DNA from 3 places in the Rhodococcus mengyinensis genome. Region 1 is predicted to be linked to each of the others. Evidence: riboswitches for the same ligand, from Rfam matches in the RefSeq annotation. Region 1 holds a riboswitch; each other region holds the start of a gene.

Evidence for each region. A riboswitch is a leader RNA that binds a small molecule or an ion and turns the genes downstream of it on or off. The one in region 1 is predicted to bind thiamine pyrophosphate.
Region 2: linked by a shared signal. The riboswitch ahead of ACNJ7E_RS35910 (TenA family protein) and the one ahead of ACNJ7E_RS05625 (3-oxoacyl-ACP reductase) in region 1 are both predicted to bind thiamine pyrophosphate.
Region 3: linked by a shared signal. The riboswitch ahead of thiO (glycine oxidase ThiO) and the one ahead of ACNJ7E_RS05625 (3-oxoacyl-ACP reductase) in region 1 are both predicted to bind thiamine pyrophosphate.

Annotation. Positions count from the first base shown of each region.
Region 1 is NZ_JBLWIT010000038.1:190,935-196,135, forward strand. It holds gene ACNJ7E_RS05615 (CitMHS family transporter) at 1-1,278, opposite strand, end outside; gene ACNJ7E_RS05620 (LLM class flavin-dependent oxidoreductase) at 1,399-2,694, opposite strand; gene ACNJ7E_RS05625 (3-oxoacyl-ACP reductase) at 2,696-3,460, opposite strand; TPP riboswitch at 3,509-3,613, opposite strand; gene ACNJ7E_RS05630 (MarR family winged helix-turn-helix transcriptional regulator) at 3,686-4,138, shown strand; gene ACNJ7E_RS05635 (organic hydroperoxide resistance protein) at 4,141-4,563, shown strand; gene ACNJ7E_RS05640 (oxidoreductase) at 4,584-5,201, opposite strand, start outside.
Region 2 is NZ_JBLWIT010000140.1:53,106-58,306, reverse strand. It holds gene ACNJ7E_RS35925 (ABC transporter ATP-binding protein) at 1-655, opposite strand, end outside; gene ACNJ7E_RS35920 (ABC transporter permease) at 648-1,469, opposite strand; gene ACNJ7E_RS35915 (ABC transporter substrate-binding protein) at 1,447-2,487, opposite strand; gene ACNJ7E_RS35910 (TenA family protein) at 2,472-3,194, opposite strand; TPP riboswitch at 3,188-3,283, opposite strand; gene ACNJ7E_RS35905 (NUDIX hydrolase) at 3,341-4,018, opposite strand; gene ACNJ7E_RS35900 (carboxylesterase/lipase family protein) at 4,131-5,201, shown strand, end outside.
Region 3 is NZ_JBLWIT010000009.1:32,416-37,616, reverse strand. It holds gene ACNJ7E_RS00585 (glutamate ABC transporter substrate-binding protein) at 1-163, opposite strand, end outside; gene ACNJ7E_RS00580 (hypothetical protein) at 160-1,542, opposite strand; gene ACNJ7E_RS00575 (NUDIX hydrolase) at 1,667-2,425, shown strand; gene thiE (thiamine phosphate synthase) at 2,426-3,124, opposite strand; TPP riboswitch at 3,149-3,261, shown strand; gene thiO (glycine oxidase ThiO) at 3,260-4,327, shown strand; gene thiS (sulfur carrier protein ThiS) at 4,330-4,554, shown strand; gene ACNJ7E_RS00555 (thiazole synthase) at 4,547-5,201, shown strand, end outside.

The sequences.
Region 1 (5,201 bases):
CGGGACGAGGGGGCTCTGCATGTGGAACGTCTGGCCGGTGATGGATGCGCGGGCCATCTCGACCGGCTCGATGCCGTACGTGGCCGCCGTCTCGGCGAGCACGGGCATGATGCCGAAGTAGAAGGCGTCGTTGCTCATGAAGAACGTGAACGGCAGGCTCAGGATGCCCGTGATGACGGCCAGGTGCGGTCCGAGCGAGGCCGGGATGATTTCGAGCAGCCACTGTGCCATGGCCTCGACCATTCCGGTGCCCTGGAATACGCCGGTGAGCACGGCCGCGGCGAACACCATCGCGACCACGGAGACGATGCTCGACGAGTGGCGGGTGATCGCTTCCTGCTGTTCCTTGACCCGCGGGAAGTTCACCGTCAGCGCGATCGATGCGGCCACCATGAACAGGACCGGAATCGGCAGTACGTCCATCACGAGCACGACGAGGAGCGCCACGGTCACGAGCGCGTTGAACCACAGCAGCTTCGGGCGCAGCGTGGGCCGCTCGGGGTCGAGACCGTCGACGAAGCCCTGGCCGTCGTCCGATCCGGCGTCGCCGGAGCCGCCACCGGTTCGGGGTGCGTCACCGTTGCCACCGGAGCCGGAGCCGGTCGCGGACCGCCGGAGGCCGGAGCCCGCGGAGACGAGGAGGCGCTCGTCAGTGAGTTCGAGCGTGCCGATGCGGCGGCGTTCGCTGTAGCCCAGTTGCACGGCGAACAGCAGCACGACGAGCAGTCCGACCACCAGTGACGGGATCATCGGGACGAACACGTCCGACGGCGAGATACCCAGCGCAGCGGCGGCCCGGACCGTCGGTCCGCCCCAGGGGACGATGTTCATCGCGCCGTTCGCCAGGCCGGCGACCACCGTGAGGACCACGGGGCTGACCTTCAGCTTCATGTACAGCGGCAACAGCGCGGACGTCACGATGATGAATGTCGTGGATCCGTCACCGTCCAGCGACACCACCATCGCGAGCACCGCGGTGCCGACGACGAGCCGCATGGGGTCGTTGCGGACGAGCCGGAGGATGAGTTTCACCAGCGGGTCGAACAGGCCGACGTCGATCATGATTCCGAAGAAGATGATCGCGAAGAACAGCAACGCGGCCGTCGGTGCCAGCGCCTTGATTCCGTCGGTGATCATGTCGCCGATGCCGAGGCCCGCTCCGGCCGCGATCCCGAATGCGACCGGGACGGCGATCAACCCGACCACGGGAGTGGCCCGTTTGGACATGATCAAGAACATGAACACGGCCACCATCAGAAAGCCGAGTGCTACCAGCATTGCCACTCCTCGTCCGAACTCGCGTCGTGGTGTGATCGCGATAACAGCCAGTGTCGGGGGGAGGGACGCTCACAGTCACTGTTGCGTACTTAGAGAAGGTTGTGTTCTTTGTGGTGGCAACTACGGGCGCCCCCGGAGATGGTCGCGCAGAGTCTCTGTCTCATACTCCGCGCGGAACAGCCCACGCTTCTGCAGGACGGGGATCACCTCGTCGACGAAGTCTGCGAGGCCGTTCGGGTAGAGCGGCGGCATCAGGTTGAAGCCGTCGGCCCCGCCGCGGCGGAACCACATCTCGATCTCGTCGGCGATCGATTCCGGGGTTCCGATCATGGTGCAGTGGCCACCGCCGGCCGCCAACGTGCCCAGCAGCGACCGCACGGTGGGACGGTCCTTCTCGATGATCCGCAGGATCGTGTCGTACCGGCCCTGCGGCCCGGTGAACTCCGACAGCGGCGGCAGCGCGGGAACGGGAGCGTCCAGTTCCCAGGCACTGCAGTCCTGCTGGACGAACATCGACAACTGCGCCAGCGACTGTTCGACGGGCAGGAGCGCGTCGAGTTCCGCCTTCTTCTGCCGGGCCTCCTCGGTGGTCGAACCGACATAGGTCACGAGACCGGGCATCACGGTCACCGCGTCGGCGTCGCGGCCCGCCGCGCGGATGCGCCGCTTCACGTCGTCGTAGTAGCTCTGCGCGGCCGTGAGGTCGTAGGCGACGGCGTAGATGCCCTCGGCGCACCGGGCGGCCAGGTCGCGGCCCTGATCGGACGCGCCCGCCTGGAACAGCACGGGACGACCCTGCGGCGAGTGCGGCACGTTCAGCGGACCGTCCACGAGGAAATGCTTTCCCCGATGCTCGACCGGCTTCACCTTGGCCGGGTCCGCGAAGATGCCGTCCCGGTCGAGCACGAGCGCGTCGGGCGCCCACGAATCCCACAGGGCGAGTGCCACGTCGACGAATTCCGCGGCACGCGAATAGCGTTCGTCGTGCGGCGGCATCTCCTCGAGCCCGTGGTTGCGCGCTTCGGCGTCGAACATCGACGTCACCACGTTCCAGCCGGCGCGCCCGCCGCTGATGTGGTCGAGCGACGCCAGCATCCGGGCGGCGTGGAACGGTGTGTAGAACGTGGTGGACACCGTCGTCACCAGTCCGACCCGCTCCGTCGCCCGCGCCATCGCGGACAGCGCGGTGAGCGGTTCCAGGAACCACATGCCTCCGGACGCGGGGTCGCGCACCGAATGCCCGTCCGCGAAGAACACCGCGTCGAGGCAGCCCCGCTCCGCGGTCTGCGCCAACTCCTCGTAGTAGGCGATGTCGCAGAGTCGCTCCACCTGGGACGAGGGGTGCCGCCACGCGGCGCCGTGGTGCCCGCAGCTGTAGAGGAATGCGTTGAAGTGCAGTTGCCGGACGTCGGTCATGTCAGTCCTTGACCAGTCCGCCGTCGACGACGAGGTTCTGGCCGGTCACCGACCGCGACCACGGGGACGCGAAGAACAGCACCGCGTCGGCGAATTCGTCCGGGGTGGTGACGCGCTGCAGCGGGGTGCCCGCCGCGATGAGGTCGAATACCTCGTCGGGAGTGGCGGCGCTCGCGTCGGTGGTGCGGAGCAGCCCGCCCGAGACCATGTTGACGGTGATGCCGTCGGGACCGAGGTCGGCGGCGAGGGTGCGGGTCAGCGACAGCGCGGCGGCCTTGGCGGCCGTGTAGTCGTGGTACGGGACGACGGGGTTCTGGAACAGGTTGGTGCCGATGTTCACGATCCGGCCGAACCCGAGCGAACGCATGCCCGGCAGCGCGGCCTGCGTCGTGTGCAGCGTCGCCTTCACGCTGCCACGCAGCTGCGAGTCGAAGGACTCCCACGTGATGACGTCCGCCTTGTCGCGTGCGTCGCCGTTGAAGGAGAAGTCGGCGAGCGCGTTGTTGATCACCGTGGTCACCGGGGAGCCGAAGTGCTCCTCCGCCGCGGAGAACAGGGCCGCCACCTGTCCGGCATCGGTGACGTCTGCCCGGAGCGCGACCGCACGGTCCGCGCCCAGGGACGCCGCGAGTTCTTCGGCCGCGTCCCGGCTGTTCCGGTAGTTCACGATCACCCGCGCGTTCTGCGCCGCGAACGACCGCACGATGGCGGCGCCGAGGCCCCGCCCACCGCCGGTCACCAGGACGATCTGCTTGTCGAGCTGCATGCTGTCACCTTCCGTTCGGTCGGCGACGAGACATCGGATGAGCGCATACGGGCGTCTCCGCGACATCCCTTCGCCGGCATTACCCAGTTCAGGTTCGACGGGTCTGTTCTCAGCCGTCCGGCTCGTCGCCGGGCAGCACCCCGTGTCACTGGCCAACAGTGTAAGCGCAATCACCGATTCCAGTTCATAGTTGTGCACAACCTAGTTGTGTGCAACTATTCAGTGGTGACCGACAACCTCACCCTCGACCGCCAGGTGTGCTTCGCCCTGTACTCGGCTTCCCGGGCCATGACGGCGAGATACCGGTCGATGCTCGACTCGTTGGGAGTGACCTACCCGCAGTACCTCGTGCTGTTGGTGCTCTGGGAACGGGACGGCCGCGGAGTACGTGAGATCTGCGACGCCCTCGACCTCGACACCGGCACGCTGTCTCCACTGCTCAAGCGGCTCGAAACCCTGGGCCTGGTCGAACGCCGGCGCTCCTCGGCCGACGAGCGCCGGGTCGGGATCCACCTCACCGAGAAGGGTGCGGCCCTCCGCGCCGCCGCGGAGGGCATCCCCGCCGAACTCGCCGACTCGACGGGAATGGAGATCGACGAACTCGTCGCCCTCCGGGACACCCTGTCGCGGCTCACCGAGTCACTTCACAGCTTCACCACCCCTACAGGAGAGAAGTAACCATGAAGATCGTCTACACCGCCGAAGCCCTCGCGACCGGAGAAGGCCGCAACGGCCACGCCCGCACGTCCGACGGCAAGCTCGACCTGAACCTCGCGATCCCCACCGAGATGGGCGGGTCCGGCGACGGCACCAACCCCGAGCAGTTGTTCGCCGCCGGATACGCGGCCTGCTTCCACTCCGCGCTCCAGTTGGTCGGCCGTCAGGCGAAGGCGAACGTCGCCGACTCGGCCGTCGGCGCCCGCGTCGGCATCGGCCCGACGGACAGCGGCGGATTCGGTCTCGCCGTCACTCTCGAGGTTTCCCTGCCCCACCTGCCCCGCGCCGAGGCGCTCGAGTTGACCGAGAAGGCACACCAGGTGTGCCCCTACTCCAACGCCACCCGCGGCAACATCGACGTCTCCCTCGAGGTCACCGAAGACTGAGCAACCTGACGGGCGTCGCGTCACCCGAACGTGAACTCGACGCCCGTCAGGTCCTCCGACAGCGCCCACAGCGCCCGCGCGGTGTGCTCGTCCCGCGACTTCTTGTTGGAGCCCACCACCTTCGGGTGGCCACGCTGCTCGAACAGGCCGTCCGGCCCGATGTAGCTGCCACCGATCACGTCGGATGCCGTTGCCGCGTACAGCATCGGCAGCGCCCCCATCTCCGCCGACTGCGCGAAGATCCGGTTGCCGACGGCCATCAGCTTGTCCTGCACCGACTCGGTGTGGGCCTGCAGATTGGTCGATGCGTAACCGGGGTGCGCGGCCACCGCTTTGACGGGTGACCCCGCCGCGGACAGCCTGCGCTGCAACTCGTACGTGAACAGCAGATTCGCGAGTTTCGACTGCCCGTACGCGCTCCAGCGGTTGTACTTGCGGCGTTCCCAGTTGAGGTCGTCGAGGTGAATCGTTCCCGCCTGATGTGCCGCACTCGACATCGTGGCGACCCGATCGGTGATCTTGTCGAGCAGCAGGCCGGTCAACGCGAAGTGCCCGAGATGGTTTGTGCCGATCTGCATTTCGAATCCGTCGGCGGTCGTGCGCTGCGGAACCGCCATCACGCCGGCGTTGTTCACGAG
Region 2 (5,201 bases), on a different contig from region 1:
CGGGCCGTGCAGACAGCACGACCACCCGGTCCGACAGGTAGACGGCCTCCCGGATGTCGTGGGTGATCATCAGCACCGTCCACCGGTAGCGCTGCCACACGTCCTGCAACCAGGTCTGCATCTCGGTGCGGGTCAACGAATCCAGAGCGCCGAACGGCTCGTCGAGCAGCAGCACCGGACGGTCCTGGACGACGGTCCGCAGCATCGCGGCCCGCTGCCGCATCCCGCCGGACAGCTGGCTGGGGCGGGCGTCCTCGAATCCGCCGAGACCGAACACTGAGAACAATTCCCGGGCCTTGTCCCGCGCCTGCTTCCGGGGCACGCCCTGCACCTCGAGTCCGAGAGTGGTGTTGTCGAGGACGGTGCGCCACGGGAACAGCAGGTCCTTCTGCGGCATGTACGCGCATTTCGCGGGACCACTCCCCGCGGGACGCACCGGTTCGCCGCCGATCGTGACGGTGCCGGAGTCGGGTTGATCGAGACCGGCGAGCATGGAGAACGCGGTGCTCTTCCCACACCCGCTGGGGCCGATCACCGACACGAACTCACCCGGTTCGACGGTGAACGAGACGTCGTCGAGGACGGGCCGGATGCCGCCGCGGACCGGGAATCCCTTGCTCAGACCGGACAGTGCGACGCGCGCGGTGTCACTCATGCCGAGCCCTTTCGTTCTTGATCCACGGGGCGACGACGCGCTCGACCGCGAAGGTGAGCAGGTAGAGGCTGACGCTGATCACGGCGGTCACGAGCACCGCCGCCAGCACGAGGTCGGTGCGGAAGGAGTTCTTCTGCGTCGCCATGTAGATGCCGAGACCGGACGTGGCCCCGACGTATTCGGCGAACACGGCACCCACCACGGCGTACGTGATGCCGATGCGCAGGGCGGTGAAGAACCGGGGGATCGCCGACGGAAGCCGCACGTAGCGGAATTCCTGCCACCGTGAGGCGCCCATGCTGCGCAACAACGCGCCCGCCTCCCGGTCGGCCGCGGCGAAACCCTCGATCAGACCGATCGTCATCGGGAAGAACGTGGCGAGGGCGATCACGAGAATCTTCGGCAGCAGACCGAATCCGAACCAGATGATCATCAGCGGCGCGATCGCGATGATCGGCAGTGTCTGCGACACGACGAACAGCGGAACGAACGCGCGGCGCAGCCACGGCGAGAAGTCCACGAGTACGGCGAGGGCCCACGCGAAGAGCAGGGAGACGGCGAACCCGATCAGCGTCACCTGCAGTGTCGCGGAGGCGTGACCGGAGATGGCGTCCCGCGCCCGCCAGCCCTGCTGGACCACCCGCAGCGGCGACGGCAGCACCTGCGGCCGGATTCCGCTGACCGTCACGTACACCTGCCACGCGACGACCAGCAGTGCCACGACCACGACCGCGGGCAGCACCCGCCGCAGCAGCGGGGACGTGCCCGGGGCCGTGGTGCGCAGACTCGGGTCAGGGCTGAGTGAGGTACTCATTGGTGAAGTACGTCGACCAGTCGGGTTCCGTGGTCAGCGGTGCCCCGTCGGGGCCGGTGAGCAGGCCGTGCTGGAACAGGAAACCGGAGTACCCCGCCCACTGCTCGGCCGTCTGTGTCCCGACCTTGCCGGAACTGTCCTTCATGTACTCGGAGGACAGCATCTGCTGGCTCTCCCGCACGAGGGACTCGTCGGTGAAGGCGCCGGGGTTGGCGTCGATCAGTATCTGCGCGGCCTCGTCCGGCCGGTCGGCGGCGAACTGGTATCCGCGCTGCAGGGCCTGGACGAACTTGCGGGCCTGCTCGGGATGGTCGGCCATCCACTGCTCGTTGCCCTCGATGACGAGCGCGTACGCATCCGGGAAGCCGTAGTCGGTGTAGTGGAAGTAACGCATCGGCGTGCCCTGGTGCTCGGCCTCGATGCCCTCCCAGCCGAAGAACGAGACGGTGAAGTCGGCGGTGCCGGAGTACACGGCCTCGTAGGCCGAGGTGCCGAGCGTGACGGTGGTGAATTCGCCCTTGCCGCCGTCGTTGCGGATGATCTGCTTCAGCGTCTCCTCGCCGTCCGGGTCCGCGAACCCGGCGTAGATCTTGCCGTCCAGATCCCGGGGGCGGGTGATGTCGGCGCGATCCGCCTTCACCGCGATGCCCGTCGCCCAGTGCTGCAGCGGAGCCATCACCGACGTGGTCTGTGCGCCCGCGGCCTTCGAGAACGTCGCCGAACTCTGGAAGCTCACACCGAACTCCGCGTTGCCGGCGTCGACCAGGGTGTCGGGCGAGGTGTCGTTGTAGGGCAGCACCTGCACGTCGAGGCCGGCGTCCGCGAACCAGCCTTCCTGCTGGGCGACGAACAGGCCGGTGTGGTTGGTGTTCGGTGTCCAGTCGAGTGCGAACCGGATGGTGTCGCCGGACTGGGAGTCACCGGCGCAACCGGTGAGCAGCGACAGGGCGGAGACCAGGACGACGGCTGCGGTGGCAGCGCGCTTGGTACGAGAGAAGAGTGTCACGACGCCGGCCATTCCTGCTTGTTGAGAGCGGTGTCCCAGAACATGAGTTCGTAGCGGCTGGCGATCACGAACGCCTCCGCCATCGCCTCGCGCTGAGCATCGGTCGCGGCCTCGGCCGCCGCGTCCACGAGTTCGCGGGCCCTCGCGACGGCGGCGTGGAACTCCTCCGCGTCGTAGGTGGTCACCCACTGTGCGTACGGGTGCGACGGGTCGGTGGAGAGCACCTCACGGGCGCTCGCCGCGAGCCGGTGCCCGACGTCGGCGTAGATCCAGAAGCAGGGCAGCACCGCCGCGGCGGCCACTGCGTACGGCTCGGTGGCGGCGACGGCCGTCAGGTAGGAGATGTACCCGAGGCAGGCCGGCGAATGCAGCGGCTCCACGTCCGACTCGGGGAGTCGTCCGCTGGTCAGCAGATTCTGGTGCAACGCGGCCTCGACCGTGGCGGCCTCCGCGGCCGAGCCCGCCCAGAAGCCGGCCTCGACCGGGCCCGGCGCGTGCGCGGCCACCAGTGAGAGGGCCTTCGCGTACCCGGTCAGGTACAGGAAATCCTGCTCGATGTACGTGCGGAACACGTCCAGCGGCAGCGTTCCGTCGCCGAGGCGGCGCAGGAACTCGAGTTCGTCGATCGCCTCGCGTAGCACCTTGGTCCGGTCCCACAAGTGGTCCGTGAATCGGGCGTGCTGGCCGGCGCCGGCAGCATCTTGGACAGAGCTATTCACAACGTTGACATCCCTTCGTCAGCATTACCTGAGCAGGTTCCCGGGTGTGTTCTCAGCCCCGCCCGTGCGGAGCACCCCGTGTCAGAACAAGCCGACCCTAGCACCGGCCGTGCCGCGGGCGGAAAGGCCAGGGTCGGTGGAGGGGCTCAGCCGGCGAGGAACGCGGCCGCGCTCGGCGGGAGGGGTGCGGGGCCGCGCCGGTAGATCTCCGCGGGCCGGCCGGTTCCGACGACGGCCATGTCGCCGGTGTTCTCGAGGGCCGGCATCAGGTGCCGCCGGAACGAGTCCTTCGGCAGTGGACGCCCGAACACCACCTCGTACACCCGGCGGAGTTCGAGCACCGTGAACGTGTCGCCGGCCAGGCCGGACGGGTCGACGGCCCGCGCGTACCGCTCTCTCAGGTCGGCGACGGCGAGGGCGACGACGTCCGCGTGGTCGAACGCCAGGTCCTGCCTCACCCGGTCGTCGTCGACGGTGACCAACATCGTGTCGCGGGGGAGTGCCGTGCGGGGCAGCGCGGCGCCGTGCGTCATCGACAGCACCCACCCGCGATCGTCGCGGCCGGGATCGTCCAGCATCGCCAGCTGATGGAATTCGGTGCCCGTCAGGCCGGCCTTGATCCGCAGGCACCGCTCGGCGGCGTCCCGCAGTCGCTCACCCTGGTGGAGGAACGTGCCGGGGAGGGCGGTCCGGCCCGAACGACGGGGAACCACAAGAACTTTCAGTTCCGGGCCGTCGACGGTGAGGACGGCGACGTCGACCGCCACGGACGGGCGCGGGTAGTCGAGGAGGCTCCTGCCCTCGGAATCGGTCCATGCGGCCACGCGGGAATGTTAGCGCACTGTTGATCTATGTCGCGTTCGATCGGTCCTGCCTGCTCATCGTTGGTAGTTTGGCGAGAGATTCCCGGAACGTGATGCGTGAGGAGATTCGTCCGTGGAGGTCGACAAGTCCGGCGACACGCTCGTCGTCCGCGCGCGGGACGGTGAGGTGCGTGGCTACCCCGAGGGCGACGTCTACGCGTGGAAGGGCATTCCGTTCGCCGCGGCCCCCGTCGGCGATCTGCGGTTCCGCGCCCCGGCCCCGCCCGCACCGTGGGAGGGTGTGCGCGACTGCGTCGACTTCGGCCCGATGGCGCCGCAGGGGCACGGCACCGCCGTCCCCATCGACGCGGGACTCGAGATGGACGAGGACTGCCTGTCCGTCAACGTCTGGGCCCCGAGACCCGACGGCACCCCGCGGCCGGTGATGGTGTGGATCCACGGCGGTGCCTACTGCCTGGGAACCGCAGCTCAGGGCATCTACAACGGGCGCATCCTGTCCACAATCGGCGACGTCGTGCTGGTCTCGTTCAACTACCGGGTGGGAGCGCTCGGCTTCCTCGACCTGTCGTCGTTCTCGACGGCCGAGCGAGTGTTCGAGACCAACTGTGGGCTGCGCGACCAGGTCGCAGCCCTCGAATGGGTCCGCGACAACATCGCGTCGTTCGGCGGTGACCCGGACGAGGTGACGGTGTTCGGGGAGTCGTCCGGAGCCGGGTCGATCACCACGCTGATGACGTGTCCGAGCGCGGAGGGGCTGTTCCACCGCGCGATCGCCCAGAGCCCGCCCGCCACGTCGGTCTACGGGAGCGAGCGGGCGGCCACCGTCGCGAAACAGTTCCTCGACATCCTCGAGGTGGAACCCGCGCAGATCGACACCCTGCTGCACCTTCCGTACCGCACGGTGATCGAGGCCAGCGACACGCTCGTCAACGAGGTGCCGACGAGGATTCCGGGCACGCTCGCGATGGCGCCCGTGGTGGACCGCGACTTCCTGCCCCGTTACCCGGTGGCCGCGTTCCAGAAGGGGCACTCCCACCGCATCCCTCTCATCATCGGTTCCAACAAGGACGAGTCGTCGATCTTCAAGTTCATGAAATCGCCTCTGCTGCCGGTCACGTCGGATTCGGTGCAGGAGATGCTGAGGGCGATCGCGGCCGATCACCCGGAACTGCCCGCCGCCCGC
Region 3 (5,201 bases), on a different contig from region 1:
GCGGCGCAGCGCTGGTCTCGGGCGCCGGCGTCGCAGCCGCGGGAAGCGGGGGCTCGGTGTACGACACGCTCGGCGATCCGACGTGCTCGGGACTCGACTCGGCGCACCCGCCGATCAGCAAGGTGGCCGCCACGAGCACCAGCGCGATCCGGCGCCGCCTCACTGATATTCCCTCAATCGAGGCCACAACCCGATGATAATTCCGCCGAACGCGATCAGCGTCAGGACGAGGGCACCGGAACCGAGCGCGGTCAGCACCCGGGCCGCGGATTCGACATTCGACCGCAGCCGATCGCGGGCGGTGCCGATTCCGTCGGTGAGCGCGTCGTCGACGGCGGTGAACTGAGCCGCGGAATCCGAAGGTCCCGGTCCGATGGCGACCATTGCCGCCGAGACGAAGTCGCCCCTGGCGAGGATCTCGTTCATGCGGTCGTGTGCCGAAGACCAGCGCGTCCACGCCTCCTGCGCCCGCGCCACCTCGTCGTGGCCGACCGCGCGGTCGCCGTCGTGGGGGTAGCTCGACAGCAGGGTGTCGAGCTGACCGGACTTGTCCTCGAAGACGGCGTCGTAGTCACCGTTCGAGTCGCGGCGGACCAGTTTGAGAGTCTCCTCGGTGCGCGCCTGCTGGGCCAGGATGCGGGCGGCGGTCAACTCGTGCATCGGGCGGGCGCCCTCGGTCAGTGCCCGCTTGGTGTCGACGGAGGAGACCAGACCGGCGACCAGCATCCACACCAGGAGGATCGCCGTGCACGACGACGCCACGATCAGCCCGAGATTGAACGTGCGCCGACTGAGTCTCGCGATGACGATCTGTGCGACGAGCAGCGCGACGAGTGCGACGAGGATCAGGATCAGCGCCAGCCAGGGCGGACGGGAGTAGTCCCGTTGCGTGTCCGCGACGTCAGCCTCCTGCTGGGCGTGCAACTGCTGCGCCATCGGCAGCATGCTCGTCTGCATCAGCGTGGACGCCTCGCTGAGGTAGGCCGCGCCGACGGGATGGCCGGTGCGATTGTTGGCCCGCGCGGTCTCGACGAGACCGGCGTAGACGCTGAGGTCGCTGGAGATGGAGGCGAGCAGTCGGCGGCTGTCCACGTCGCTCGCCGCGAGACCGCCCGACGCGTACACCAGGTCGGCGGAGGCCGTGCCGATCGCCTGCGCGTAGATGTCGCGGAGTTCGGGAGGTTCGAGACCGCCGGAGATGAATGCCGTCGTGGCCGCGGCATCCGCCACGGACAGGGCGCTGTAGAGGTTCTGCGCCGAGAACGACAGTGGTTCCGTCTCCGCGAGGACGCTGTCGAGAGTGGCTTCCCTGCTGTTCACCGTCGAGGCGGCCACCAACCCGGCCGCGAGTGTGAGCAGGACCAGGAGGGCTCCGAGGGCGGTGAGTTTGGCGGGAGTCGATGCCAGGAACGCGCGCAGTTCCTTGCGGCGCGCCACCGCGGGGTCGACGTCGTCGTCCGCGGCGGCAGACAATGCGCGGCTGCCGTGGGGTTCGATCGACGGTGCCTCACGCAGAACCACCTCGCACCCCTCCCGTGTCATGGCCGCACCTTGTGGGGAGCATATAAGCAGCGGTCGGTTCACGACTGCCGACGGGCAGTTCCGGAAGAAACCGTTAGTGTGAGGGAACTGCAGGGAGACCCATCAGGTCGGACAGGGGTAGTCGATGCGTGGTGACGGTGACGGTTGGGCAACCGGGCCGGACGGCAGTCGTCATTGGGGCAAGCACGGTGCGGCCGGGTTGTTGCTGCGTGCGCCGCTCCCCGACGAGACGCCGGCCGTGCTGCTGCAGCACCGTGCGGTCTGGAGTCACCAGGGCGGTACGTGGGCGTTGCCCGGCGGTGCCCGGGACAGCCACGAGACCACCACCCACGCCGCGGTGCGCGAGGCCCACGAGGAAGCCGGCATCGAGAGCGCGGCCATCCGCGTCCGCACCGAGGTCGTCACGATGAAGGCCGCGAGCGGCTGGAGTTACACCACGGTGATCGCCGACGCCGAGCGCCCACTGCCCACCGTCGCGAACGGCGAGAGCACCGAACTGCGCTGGGTGCGGGAAACCGACGTCGCCGGGTTGCCGCTGCACCCGGGATTCGAAGCGGGGTGGCCGCAACTGCGCACCACCGAGGTGCGATTGCTGCTCGACCGGCACGACGTGCTGGGCGAACGCGGCGCGTTGGCGCAGTTGTCGAAGGCACTGCCCCGCACGGTGCACCTGCCCGACGGCACCTACGGGTGGTTGCCGCGCGTCGAGGTGCTCGAAGCCCTGGACGCGGTCGGCAGCCTCGCCGAACCGGCCGGCCACGGCACCACGCTCGGAACGGTGACGGCATTCGTCACCACCGACCCCGACCTGATCGAACAGTTGCCGGCCACAGTCGTGGTCCTGCCGCCCGCTACGGTGCTGGACTGGCTGGACCAGCCGTAACTACGCGTTCTGCTGCAACAGGGCGGACAGCGAGCGCGCGGCGGCCTGCGGGTCGCGGGCCTCGGTGATGGCCCGCACGACGACGATGCGGGAGGCCCCCGCGGCGAGGATCTCCGGAACGCGGGACTCGTCGATGCCGCCGATCGCGAACCACGGGCGGTTCGGCTCCGAGTCGGCGGTCGATCGCACCAGATCGATGCCCGACGCGGTCCGCCCCGGCTTGGTGGGGGTGGCCCACACCGGACCGGTGCAGAAGTAGTCGACGCCGTCCTCGATCGCCGCGAGACTGGCCTGCGCGCGACTGTGGGTGGAGCGGCCGATCAGGACGTCGGAACCCACCACGGTCCGTGCGTACGGGACGGGCAGGTCGCCCTGGCCGAGGTGCAGCACGTCGGCCCCGGCCGCCAGCGCCATGTCGGCGCGGTCGTTGACCGCGAGCAGCGCTCCGTGCCGCCTGGCCGCGGCCGCGAGCACCGACAGCGCCGCCAGTTCGTCCCGGGCGTCCATCGTGCCGAACTTCTTCTCTCCGGCCGAGCCCTTGTCGCGGAGCTGGATGATGTCGACGCCGCCGGACAGTGCGGCCTCGGCGAACTGCGCCAGGTCGCCCTTCTCGCGCCGAGCATCGGTGCACAGGTACAAACGTGCTGTTCCGAGGCGGCGCCGACGGTCCGTGAGGTTGCTGTGATGCGAGGTGGTCACGGCATGACGGTAGCCTCTACGGTGAAAGTGCAACACGGGAGTCCCGGGGAACGTGGGGCTGAGAGGGGCTCACGCCGAGCCCGACCGTCATACCTGACCCGGATCATGCCGGCGCAGGAAGTGAGGTGGAGTTCAATGGCGAGATCGGTATCCGTCGTCGGAGGCGGAGTGATCGGCCTGTCCATTGCGTGGCGCGCAGCCCGCAACGGGTGGTCGGTACGGCTGTACGACCCGTCGATCGGTTCGGGAGCGTCCTGGGTGGCGGGCGGCATGCTCGCCCCGTTGTCCGAGGGCTGGCCCGGCGAGGAGAGCGTCCTCGAACTGGGGAGCGCGTCGCTCGACCGGTGGCCCGAATTCGGGAAGGAACTCGAGGCCGGGACCGGCGTCGAGCTGTTCACGTCGGAGAGTTCGCTCACCGTCGCGCTGGACGGCGCCGACGCGGAGGACCTGCGGACCATCGCCGAATGGGTGGGTGCGCAGGGGCGGGAACTGCAGATCCTGGGTCGCGCCGAAGTTCGGGCCCTCGAGCCGATGCTGGGTCGCGGAGTCCGGTTGGGACTCTTGGCCGTCGACGAACTGGCCGTGGACAACAGGCTGCTGTTGCAGGCGTTGCAGCGGTGCGCCGTCGACGCCGGAGTGGAGCTGATCGGGGAGGCCGTGCACAGCCTCGACCGGCTGAGCACGGACCAGATCGTCGTCACCGCGGGCATCGCGTCACCGGCCCTGTGGCCCGGGCTTCCGGTTCGCCCCGTGAAGGGCGAGATCCTGCGGTTGCGCTCGCGTCCCGGGGTGACCCCCGCGCCCGGCCGCACCATCCGCGGCAGCGTGCACGGCAGGCCCGCCTACCTGGTGCCACGGGCCGACGGCATCGTCGTCGGTGCCACCCAGTACGAGTCGGGCAACGACACGCAGGTCACGGTGGCCGGCGTGCGGGACCTGATCGCGGACGCCGAGGCGCTGATGCCCGCCATCGGCGAGTACGAACTGCGCGAGACCTCGGCGGGTCTGCGCCCGATGACCCCGGACAACCTGCCGCTGATCGGCCGGGTGTCCGATCGGGTCGTGGTGGCGACGGGACACGGCCGTAACGGCATCCTGCTCACCCCGGTGACCGCCGACGCGACGGTGGCATTGTTGGAGGGCTCGGCACTGGTCGAGGCGAAAGCCGCCGACCCCGAACGTTTCGAGAAAGTAGCGAGGTAGAAATGAGTGAGCAGCAACTAGTGGTGCCGATCGGCATCAGCGTCAACGGCGAGGACCACGAGTTCACGGAACCGTTGACCGTCACCGGGCTGCTGGAGGTGCTGAACCTGCCCACCAAAGGCATCGCGGTGGCAGTGAACGGCGCCGTGTTCCCGCGCGCCCGGTGGGACGAGCTCGTGGTCCGGGGCTGGGAGATCGAGATCCTCACGGCGGTGCAGGGTGGCTGACGCGACGCCCGGCGTGCAGAAGGGCCTCACGATCGCGGGCCGCACGTTCGGTTCACGGTTGATCATGGGCACCGGCGGCGCCGCCAACCTCACGGTGCTCGAAGAGGCGCTCGTCGCGTCCGGCACCGAGCTGACCACGGTCGCGATGCGCCGCGTCGACGCCGCAGGCGGCACCGGTGTGCTGGACCTGCTGCGCCGGCTCGACATCGCGCCGCTGCCCAACACGGCCGGGTGTCGCGGTGCGGCCGAGGCGGTGCTGACGGCGCAACTCGCCCGTGAGGCGCTCGAGACCGATTGGGTGAAGCTCGAGGTCATCGCCGACGAACGCACCCTGATGCCCGACGCCATCGAGTTGGTCAGCGCTGCAGAGCAACTGGTCGACGACGGTTTCATCGTCCTGCCGTACACCACCGACGACCCGGTGCTGGCCCGCAGGCTCGAGGACGTCGGCTGCGTGGCCGTGATGCCGCTGGGTTCGCCGATCGGCACCGGGCTCGGTATCGCGAACCCGCACAACATCCAGATGATCGTGGAGGGTGCCGGGGTTCCCGTCATCCTCGACGCCGGCATCGGGACCGCCAGCGACGCGACCCTCGCGATGGAACTCGGCTGCGATGCCGTGCTGCTGGCCACGGCTGTGACCAGGG